Regions from separate parts of the Mesorhizobium sp. M0139 genome, predicted to be linked through region 2. Evidence: predicted binding sites of a transcription regulator. Region 2 holds the regulator's gene; each other region holds the start of a gene.
The links. Region 2 encodes HrcA, which represses chaperone genes, less so after heat shock. Its sites were predicted from a motif close to GTTAGCACTCNCNNNNNGNGAGTGCTAAC; they were not measured.
Positions count from the first base shown of each region.

Region 1 (3,276 bases), on a different contig from region 2:
CGAAGCGATCTGACGGGCCGGAGCCTGCAGTGCACGACGAACGATGTTGATGCCGGCAGCCTGGTCGGCATTGACGCCGGTGACCTTGATGTTGGCCGAAGCGCGCAGCAGTGCGACGCCGCCGCCTGCAACGATGCCTTCTTCCACGGCCGCGCGGGTCGCGTTGAGGGCGTCATCGACGCGGTCCTTCTTTTCCTTGACTTCGACTTCCGTCGCGCCGCCGACACGGATCACCGCAACGCCGCCGGCGAGCTTCGCCAGACGTTCCTGCAGCTTCTCCTTGTCGTAGTCCGACGTGGTCTCTTCGATCTGCTGCTTGATCTGGGCAACGCGGCCCTGGATCTCGGCCTTCTTGCCTGCGCCGTCGACGATGGTGGTGTTCTCCTTGGAGATCGACACCTTCTTGGCGCGGCCGAGCATGTTGAGGCCGACATTCTCGAGCTTGATGCCGAGGTCTTCCGAGATGACCTGGCCACCGGTGAGAATGGCGATGTCTTCCAGCATGGCCTTGCGGCGATCACCGAAGCCCGGCGCCTTGACGGCGGCGATCTTCAGGCCGCCACGCAGCTTGTTGACGACCAGCGTGGCCAGGGCCTCGCCTTCGACGTCTTCCGAGATGATGAGCAGCGGCTTGGAGGTCTGCACGACGGCTTCGAGAACCGGCAGCATGGCCTGGAGGTTGGAGAGCTTCTTCTCGTGCAGGAGGATGTAGACGTCCTCGAGCTCGGCAACCATCTTGTCGGCGTTGGTGACGAAGTACGGCGAGAGATAGCCGCGGTCGAACTGCATGCCTTCGACGACTTCCAGCTCGGTCTCGGCGGTCTTGGCTTCTTCAACCGTGATGACGCCTTCATTGCCGACCTTCTGCATCGCTTCGGCGATCATGGCGCCGACCGACTCGTCGCCATTGGCCGAGATCGTGCCGACCTGGGCAACTTCCTCGGAGGTCTTGATCTTCTTGGCAGCCTTGCCGAGAGCCGCGACGACTTCGGTCACGGCCAGGTCGATGCCGCGCTTCAGGTCCATCGGGTTCATGCCGGCGGCAACCGCCTTGTGGCCTTCCTGGACGATCGACTGCGCCAGGACGGTCGCGGTCGTGGTGCCGTCGCCGGCGATGTCGTTGGTCTTCGAAGCAACTTCGCGGACCATCTGCGCGCCCATGTTCTCGAACTTGTCTTCAAGCTCGATTTCCTTCGCGACGGTGACGCCGTCCTTGGTGATGCGCGGTGCGCCGAACGACTTGTCGATGACGACGTTGCGGCCCTTGGGGCCGAGCGTGACCTTCACCGCGTCGGCGAGGATGTTGACGCCGCGCAGCATGCGCTCGCGGGCGTCGCGGGAGAATTTTACGTCTTTAGCAGCCATTTTTTAGCTCCTGGCAGGGGGCTTGCGATCAAGCCCGAAATTAGTTGACGGTGAGGCCGATAATCAGCCGATGATGCCCATAATGTCGGATTCCTTCATGATCAGAAGGTCTTCGCCATTGAGCTTGACTTCGGTGCCCGACCACTTGCCGAACAGGATGCGGTCGCCAGCCTTGACGTCCAGCGGGACCAGCTTGCCGGCTTCGTCGCGAGCGCCGGAGCCGACAGCGATGATCTCGCCTTCCTGCGGCTTTTCCTTTGCCGTATCCGGGATGATGATCCCGCCGGCGGTCTTGGATTCGGATTCGACCCGGCGTACGACCACGCGGTCATGAAGCGGGCGGAACTTCGACTTTGCCATTTTTTCTTCCTCGAATGAGAACGGTGAGAGCTGTTCCTCGATCCGGCGGTGCCGGATGTGCGTTAGCACTCACCTGGGGAGAGTGCTAACGTCGCGCTGAAATAAGCGCGTGGCTTTCGAGAGTCAAGGCGAACGGTGAGCACAATTGTGCCAATTGGAGCCGTGCCGCGATCCGACGGCAGACCCTACCGCCGCCGCGGCGATTCAAGCACCAGAAGCGGGCATCGTTCCGCCAGCCCATAAGCCCCTGTCGGTGCGAGGCGGACACTGTCAAAAAACCGGCTCGCCTCTTCGACCAGCGTCGCCGCCGGGGCGAAACTGTAGACAGTCTGCGAATTCGCATAGACATCGATGGTGCCGATGACCGGCATCTCCCATCCGGTCGTGGCGGCAAGGGCCTCCCGGTCGGCAAACAGCGCATCGAAGGCATCGAGGATCGCCCGCACCGGAATGGCGCGGTTGGGATCGCTGCCGGCACAAGCCATGGCAATGCGCCATTTGAGTTCGTGGAAGGTCGCGACACCACCGGAAAGCGTCAGCGCCCGGACCTCCTGCAGATCATCCTGTACCTGAGGACTTGCATAGGCGCGCAATGCAGCCCGCCCACCGGACTTCAGCACACGCGCGATCTCGGCAAGCAGCGCCTGCCGTGCAACCGAGGAGTCCAGCGCCGACAGGCAGCCGTCGCCGATCACCGCCCCGGCGCTTTCGTCGCCCAGCGGCAACTCCAGCCAGTTGCCGATCACCGCCTTGCGTGAGGCGGTATCGCCCGGCCAGATGCCCGATATCATGGCAGTGGACTCGTCGATCGCGAGCATGGTCCTTCCGAGGCCGGCAAGCTCCGGCGTGACCCCGAGCAGCACCACATCGACCGATTGCAGGCTAAGTTCGCGCTCATAGGCGGCGACAGCTTCCGGGGGCGGACACAGCGGCGACCCGAGAAGCCGCCAGTGACGGCGAATTGCGTCCCAATGCTCAGTCATGCGGAACGGTTTGGGGAAAGGCTGGACATATTTCCTTCCAGGCTGTTGGTTGCCTTGCGAGTTACCTCATGCATGGAAAGGCCATGGCCCGCATTGCCGTCATAACGCATGAATTTGACCGCTTCCAGAGCCGGCGGGGCCTCCTGCTGCGCCAGGACAGCCCCTACATGCTGTTCGACGTCCTGGCGGAGCTGAAACGGCGCGGTCACTCCGTGCAGATCATGCGTGGACCCTCGGCAAGTCATAACGCCGATATTGCCGTCCTGCATGTCGACGCGACAGTGACGCCATCGGACTATGTCGACTACGCGCGCGGATTTCCGATTTGTCTCAATCTTGGTGCGACCGACATTTCCAAGCGCCGCATCAGCGGTGCGATCCTCGAGGAGGGTGCCAACTGGAGCGGCCAGGTCATCGTCAAGAGCAACCTCAATCATTGGGGGACGCCCGAGGAGCAGCTCAACCGAAAATCCGTTCGCGCCGGCAAGGCAGTGCCTTTCCCGGGCGCGCAGACCTTCGACCGTTATCAGGTGCATGCCTCGCTGGCCGATGTGGCGCCGGAGATTTT
Region 1 covers NZ_JAMYTN010000006.1:203,730-207,005, forward strand. The annotation lists gene groL (chaperonin GroEL) at 1-1,365, opposite strand, end outside; gene groES (co-chaperone GroES) at 1,429-1,725, opposite strand; gene NKJ58_RS12570 (class I SAM-dependent methyltransferase) at 1,911-2,708, opposite strand; gene NKJ58_RS12575 (hypothetical protein) at 2,792-3,276, shown strand, end outside.
Region 1: a site for HrcA is predicted at 1,787-1,815, ahead of groES (co-chaperone GroES). Genes of this name have one in related genera too.

Region 2 (3,276 bases):
CGCCGAGACCGTCGCGCTCGTTGACGACACACCACAGCGCGCCGGTGGCCGGTTGCACGGTCATGCCCGAACAATTGCGCAGGCCGGTAGCGAGGATGCGGCCATTCTTGCCGTCGGGGCCGAAGGCCAGCACGTCGGCACGGCCATCCTCGGAACCCCAGGTGGCGCCGAGTGGCTGTGATTTTGCCCAGGCGTCAAGGCCGCTATTCGGTGCCTTCCCCATGCCCTCCGCGACGTTAGAACCGGAGCCGACCGAGAGATACAGCGTCTTCCCGTCCGGCGAGAAGGAGATATCGCGGGTCCAGTGGCCGCCGGTAGGGATGTCGGAGACAATCGTCTCCGGTTCGCCAGAGGCTTTAAGGTCGCCGTCGCGATAGGCGTAGCGGACCACGCTGTCGTTGTTGGCGACGTAGACCCATTGCGGCTTGTCGCCAGGCGGGTAGAAGGCGATGCCATAGGGCTGGTTGAGATTGTCGGCAAAAATGCCCTCTTCGGCCGGCTTCGCGCTACCCTTGGCCAGCCGATAGACGCGGATCTGGTTGGCGTCGCTGTCGGCGACGAACAGGTCGCCGTTCGGCGCCACGCGCACGACCCGCGGATTGGAAATGCCGGAAGCAACCAGTTCGGCCGAAAACCCAGGCAGCAGGACGGGCTTCGCGCCCTCGGGCCGATCGCCAAGGCCGGCGCTGTTGGAGGCGGATTCGGTCATGTTGGGCTTTTGCAGATCATCCGGCTTGATCAGCCGGCGCACACCTGGCTTGTCGGCCTTCCAGTCGCCGAAAGCGTCCTTGCCGGTCAGCAGCGGTTGATCGGCCTCCTGGGCGAAGGTGCTGGTGGCCAGAAGCAGGGCAAGGCCTGCCAAGCCGGCAATCCGGATCATGCTGTTCTCCTCGAACTCGCGCCGGTCGGCGCGTCATGCACAAGGGAGATATTGTGCAGCCGCCGCAAAAGAGAAGCGTGCGCGCGCGCAGATTCGACGAGAGAACCGCTCAACTTTCCTCTTCGACGTCCAGATCGTCGTCGAGACGCTTTTCCAATGCGACGAGATCTTCCGGCAGCGGCAAGCCCATGGCGCGCATTTCGCGCAGTTTTTCGCGCAGCTGCTCCTGGATTTCGTGCTCGTCCTCCGGCTGGTTGACCATTTCTTCGAGCAGCATGCTGATCTGGGCCTTGAACGATTCAAGCGCCATTCTGCGCCCTCCTTTACGGTGATCCCGGCTTCGGAATTATCTTAACATCCGGGTAATCAATTGGGCCGTGTAGTCGACCATCGGCACGATGCGGGCATAATTCAGCCTGGTCGGGCCGATGACGCCGAGCGCGCCGACGACGCGGGCGTCCTTGTCGCGGTAAGGCGCCACGACCAGCGACGAGCCGGAGAGCGAGAACAGCTTGTTTTCCGAGCCGATGAAGATCCGCACGCCGGGGCCGTCCTCGGCGAGGTCGAGCAGCTGGATCAGCCCGTCCTGCGTCTCCAGATCCTCGAACAGGTGGCGCAGCAATTCGATATCGGCCTGGGCGGTGACGTTTTCGAGCAAATTGGCGCGGCCTCGCACGATAAGGCGCGCCGGCAGGCCGCTATCGGCGCCGGCCCACACCGCCAGGCCTTTCTCGACCAGATCCTGCGACAGCGTGTCCAGCGCTGCCCTGGTCTCGTCCTTGATGCGGGCGATCTCGATGCGCGCCTCGGCGAGCGTGCGGCCCCTGATATGGGAGTTGAGGAAGTTGGAGGCCTCGTGCAGCTGCGAGACGGTGATGCCGGCCGGCAGGTCGACGACGCGGTTCTCGACATCGCCATTCTGCGACACCATCACCGCCAGCGCCTTGGTCGGCTCGAGCTGGATGAACTCGATGTGCTTCAGCGCCACCTCGTTCTTGGTGGCGAGCACCAGGCCGGCGCCGCGCGACATGCCCGACAGCATCTGGCTGGCCTCGGTCAGCATGTGTTCCAGCGTCGCGCCCGAGCCGGAGGCGCGCACCTGCGCCTCGATGACCCGGCGTTCCTCGTCGGAAAGATCGCCAAGCTCCATGAAGGCATCGACGAAGAAGCGCAGGCCGGTCTGGGTCGGCAGGCGCCCGGCCGAGATGTGCGGGGCATAGATCAGGCCGAGATGCTCGAGGTCGCTCATCACGTTGCGGATGGTCGCCGGCGACAGCGACGACGGCAGGATGCGCGACAGGCTGCGCGATCCCACAGGCTCACCGTCCTTCAGATAGGATTCGACGATGCGCCGGAAAATGTCGCGCGAACGCATGTCGAGCGATTGCAGCGCGGGCGCCAGCAGACTGGGTTCGGTGACTGCCTTGGTCATTCGAGCCAAAAACCTCCGGCTCAAGGATATAGACTTCCATCGCCCCCGCGCAACCCGGCGTCTGTGCCAGATCGCCCGGCCTTTTCCTTTGCGCCATGGGCTGCATGCGTCTACAAGCCGCCGACGCAACCGTAAAAGAACAGAAAGAGGCCTCGATGCGCCCTTCTAAACGCCAAGCCGACGAAATGCGCGCCATCTCCTTCGAGCGCGGCGTCTCCAAACACGCGGAAGGCTCGTGCCTGGTGAAATTCGGCGACACGCATGTGTTGTGCACGGCGAGCCTGGAGGAAAAGGTGCCGGGCTGGATGCGCAATTCCGGCAAGGGCTGGGTGACGGCCGAATACGGCATGCTGCCGCGTTCGACCGGCGAGCGCATGCGCCGTGAAGCCTCGGCCGGCAAGCAAGGCGGCCGCACGCTGGAAATCCAGCGGCTGATCGGCCGCTCCTTGCGCGCCGTTGTCGACCTGCAGGCGCTGGGCGAACAGCAGATCACCGTCGACTGCGACGTCATCCAGGCCGATGGCGGCACCCGCACGGCCTCGATCACCGGCGGCTGGGTGGCGCTTTACGATTGCCTGCGCTGGATGGAAGCGCGGCAGATGGCCAGCGTTGCCAAGGTGCTGAAAGACCATGTCGCGGCAATTTCCTGCGGCATCCATGACGGCCAGCCGGTCATCGACCTCGACTACATCGAGGATTCATCTGCCGGCACCGACGCCAATTTCGTCATGACCGGCAAGGGCGGCATCGTCGAGATCCAGGGCACCGCCGAGGGCGAGCCGTTCTCGGAAGGGCAGTTCGCGGAGCTGATGGGCCTGGCAAAGAAGGGCATTCAGCGGCTGGTGAGCTTGCAGCAGATGGCTGTGGCCTGATTGAATTTAACGTGATGACGTCGGCGATCCTTCACACCCCCCTCTGGCCTGCCGGCCATCTCCCCCGCAAGGGCATAGGCGCTAAGATAGCT
Region 2 covers NZ_JAMYTN010000016.1:73-3,348, reverse strand. The annotation lists gene NKJ58_RS24685 (PQQ-dependent sugar dehydrogenase) at 1-880, opposite strand, end outside; gene NKJ58_RS24680 (hypothetical protein) at 990-1,190, opposite strand; gene hrcA (heat-inducible transcriptional repressor HrcA) at 1,227-2,312, opposite strand; gene rph (ribonuclease PH) at 2,468-3,184, shown strand.

Region 3 (3,276 bases), on a different contig from region 2:
CCCGCTGGCCGTAACGCTTGTCACCGATGCCATCTTCCGGGCGCACTATTCCGAGGACCGGAAGAAGACGTTTTTCCATTCGAGCTCCTACACCGCCAATCCGATTGCCTGTGCGGCAGCACTCGCCAATGTCGAGATCTGGCGCGACGAGCCAGTGGCCGGGCGGATCACGGCCTTGAGCGTGATGCAGGCCGTCGGGCTGCAACGCTTTCGGGACAATCCATATTTTGCCGACTGTCGAGCCACGGGAACGATCGCGGCGCTCGACCTGCGAACCGGTTCAGCAGGTTATCTCGCCGAGATTGGTCCGAAGCTGCGCGCTTTCTTCCTCGAGCGCGGCCTACTTGTGCGCCCGCTCGGCAATGTCCTCTACCTTCTGCCACCCTATTGCATCGCAGGCGACGAGCTCGAACGACTATATGACGCCATCGAGGAGGCCGGGGAACGCTTCGGGTCAAGGCCATGAGCAAGTCGTCGCGCATTCTCGGACTTGGCCATCACGTGCCTGGGCGCAAGGTGGCCAATGCCGAGATCGAGAGCAATCTCGGCCTCGAGCCGGGCTGGATCGAAAGGCGTACCGGAATCCGTTCGCGCTTCTGGGCAACGGACGAAGACACGCTGTCGGGTCTTGCCACCCGGGCTGGCGACATGGCGCTGGTGAACGCCGGTATTGCGCGCCACGACATCGGTCTGCTGTTGCTTGCCACCTCGACGCCCGACCATCTTCTGCCGCCAAGCGCGCCGCTGGTCGCACACAAGCTTGGCCTTGGCCGCGCAGGCGCGGTCGATATGACCGGCGCCTGCGCCGGCTTCATCTATGCGCTCATGTTTGCGGACGGGTTCACCCGCCTGCATGGCAAACCAGCGCTGGTCATCGCCGCCAACATCCTCAGCCGCCGCATCAATCCAGCCGAGCGCGCGAGCTCAGTCTTGTTCGCCGATGCCGCCGGCGCCCTGGTGATCGGTCAGTGCGATGATGCTGATCGGGGCATTCTCGGTGCCTCGGTGGCTTCGGACGGCTCGCGCTACGGGCTGATCCAGATTCCCGCAGGAGGAAGCAACACGCCGTTCCATGGCGACCTCGACCTCGGGCAGACCCGGATGACGATGACCGACGGGCCCCAAGTGTTCGCAAAGGCCGTCGAGATGATGACCGATTGCTCGACAGCCGCGCTAGCCACTGCGGGAGTGCGGCCACACAATGTCGGCCGGTTTGTGCCGCATCAGGCCAATACTCGGATTTTCGGCGCGGTCGGAAGAAACCTCGGCATTGCGGACCAAGCAATTGTCAAGACGATTGCCGAATACGGCAACTCTTCGGCCGCGACGGTCCCGCTGTCGCTCTCGCTCGCCAACCAGATGAAGCCATTCCAGCCAGGAGAGAAAATCCTTCTGGCGGCGGCGGGTGCGGGTCTCAGCGGCGGCGCTCTCGTGGTTGGAATCTAGCCGGCCGGCTCACGCGCGCAGGATTGGTCATGAACGGCAATAGGAGCAACAGAACCAATGCCAAAAAATGGCCTTCTGAAGCTCGACATGACCAAGCTGACGCAGCACGACTCGTGCGAGCCTCTGGATGAGTTCAAATGCAACACCCGTTGCACCAATCGTACCATCTGAATAAAGCTCAATTACAAAGGGTGAGCCGCCCCATATATGTCGGATACCCGACATTGTTCACATAAAAGGCTCGATGCTTACACGCTCTTTGCTGCCTGCTCTTTGCTGTCTTCTCTTTTCTCTTTGCTCTTTGCTCTTCCGTCTTGACTAGCAGGAGCCTGCGGCTTATCTCATTGCCGCGTTAGCACTCGCTTCGGCTGAGTGCTAGGCATGCTCCGGCAACGGAGCACCGTTCAACATCCGCACCAAGGAAATCCAAAAATGGCAAAGTCGAATTTCCGGCCGCTGCATGACCGCGTGGTCGTACGCCGGGTCGAATCCGAATCCAAGACCGCCGGCGGGATCATCATCCCGGATACGGCGAAGGAAAAGCCGCAGGAAGGCGAGATCATCGCCGTCGGCTCCGGCGCTCGCGACGAAGCCGGCAAGCTGGTCCCGCTGGACGTCAAGGCCGGCGATCGCATCCTGTTCGGCAAGTGGTCGGGCACCGAAGTCAAGCTCAATGGCGAAGACCTTCTGATCATGAAGGAATCCGACATTATGGGCATCATCGGCTGATTATCGGCCTCACCGTCAACTGAATTTCGGGCTTGATCGCAAGCCCCTGCCAGGAGCTAAAAAATGGCTGCCAAAGACGTAAAATTCTCCCGCGACGCCCGCGAGCGCATGCTTCACGGCATCAACATCCTCGCCGACGCGGTGAAGGTGACCCTCGGTCCCAAGGGCCGCAACGTCGTCATCGACAAGTCGTTCGGCGCACCGCGCATCACCAAGGACGGCGTCACCGTCGCCAAGGAAATCGAACTTTCCGACAAGTTCGAAAACATGGGCGCGCAGATGATCCGCGAAGTTGCTTCGAAGACCAACGACATCGCCGGTGATGGCACCACGACCGCGACCGTCCTGGCGCAGTCGATCGTCCAGGAAGGTAACAAGGCCGTTGCCGCCGGCATGAACCCGATGGACCTGAAGCGCGGCATCGACCTGGCCGTGACCGAAGTGGTCGCGGCTCTCGGCAACGCTGCCAAGAAGATCAAGACCTCCGAGGAAGTTGCCCAGGTCGGCACGATCGCCGGCAATGGCGACGAGTCGGTCGGCAAGATGATCGCCGAAGCGATGCAGAAGGTCGGCAATGAAGGCGTCATCACGGTTGAAGAAGCCAAGACCGCCGAGACCGAGCTGGAAGTCGTCGAAGGCATGCAGTTCGACCGCGGCTATCTCTCGCCCTACTTCGTCACCAACGCCGACAAGATGGTTGCCGAGCTCGAGGACGTCTACATCCTCCTGCACGAGAAGAAGCTGTCCAACCTCCAGGCCATGCTGCCGGTTCTCGAAGCCGTCGTGCAGACCTCCAAGCCGCTGCTCATCATCTCGGAAGACGTCGAAGGCGAGGCTCTGGCCACGCTGGTCGTCAACAAGCTGCGCGGTGGCCTGAAGATCGCCGCCGTCAAGGCGCCGGGCTTCGGTGATCGCCGCAAGGCCATGCTGGAAGACATCGCCATCCTCACCGGTGGCCAGGTCATTTCGGAAGACCTCGGCATCAAGCTCGAGAATGTCGGCCTCAACATGCTCGGCCGCGCCAAGAAGGTGTCGATCTCCAAGGAGAACACCACCATTGTCGACGGCGCCGGCAAGAAGGACGAGATCCAGGGCCGCGTT
Region 3 covers NZ_JAMYTN010000010.1:266,068-269,343, forward strand. The annotation lists gene NKJ58_RS19225 (adenosylmethionine--8-amino-7-oxononanoate transaminase) at 1-466, shown strand, start outside; gene bioZ (3-oxopimeloyl-[acyl-carrier-protein] synthase BioZ) at 463-1,446, shown strand; gene groES (co-chaperone GroES) at 1,879-2,175, shown strand; gene groL (chaperonin GroEL) at 2,239-3,276, shown strand, end outside.
Region 3: a site for HrcA is predicted at 1,798-1,826, ahead of groES (co-chaperone GroES). Genes of this name have one in related genera too.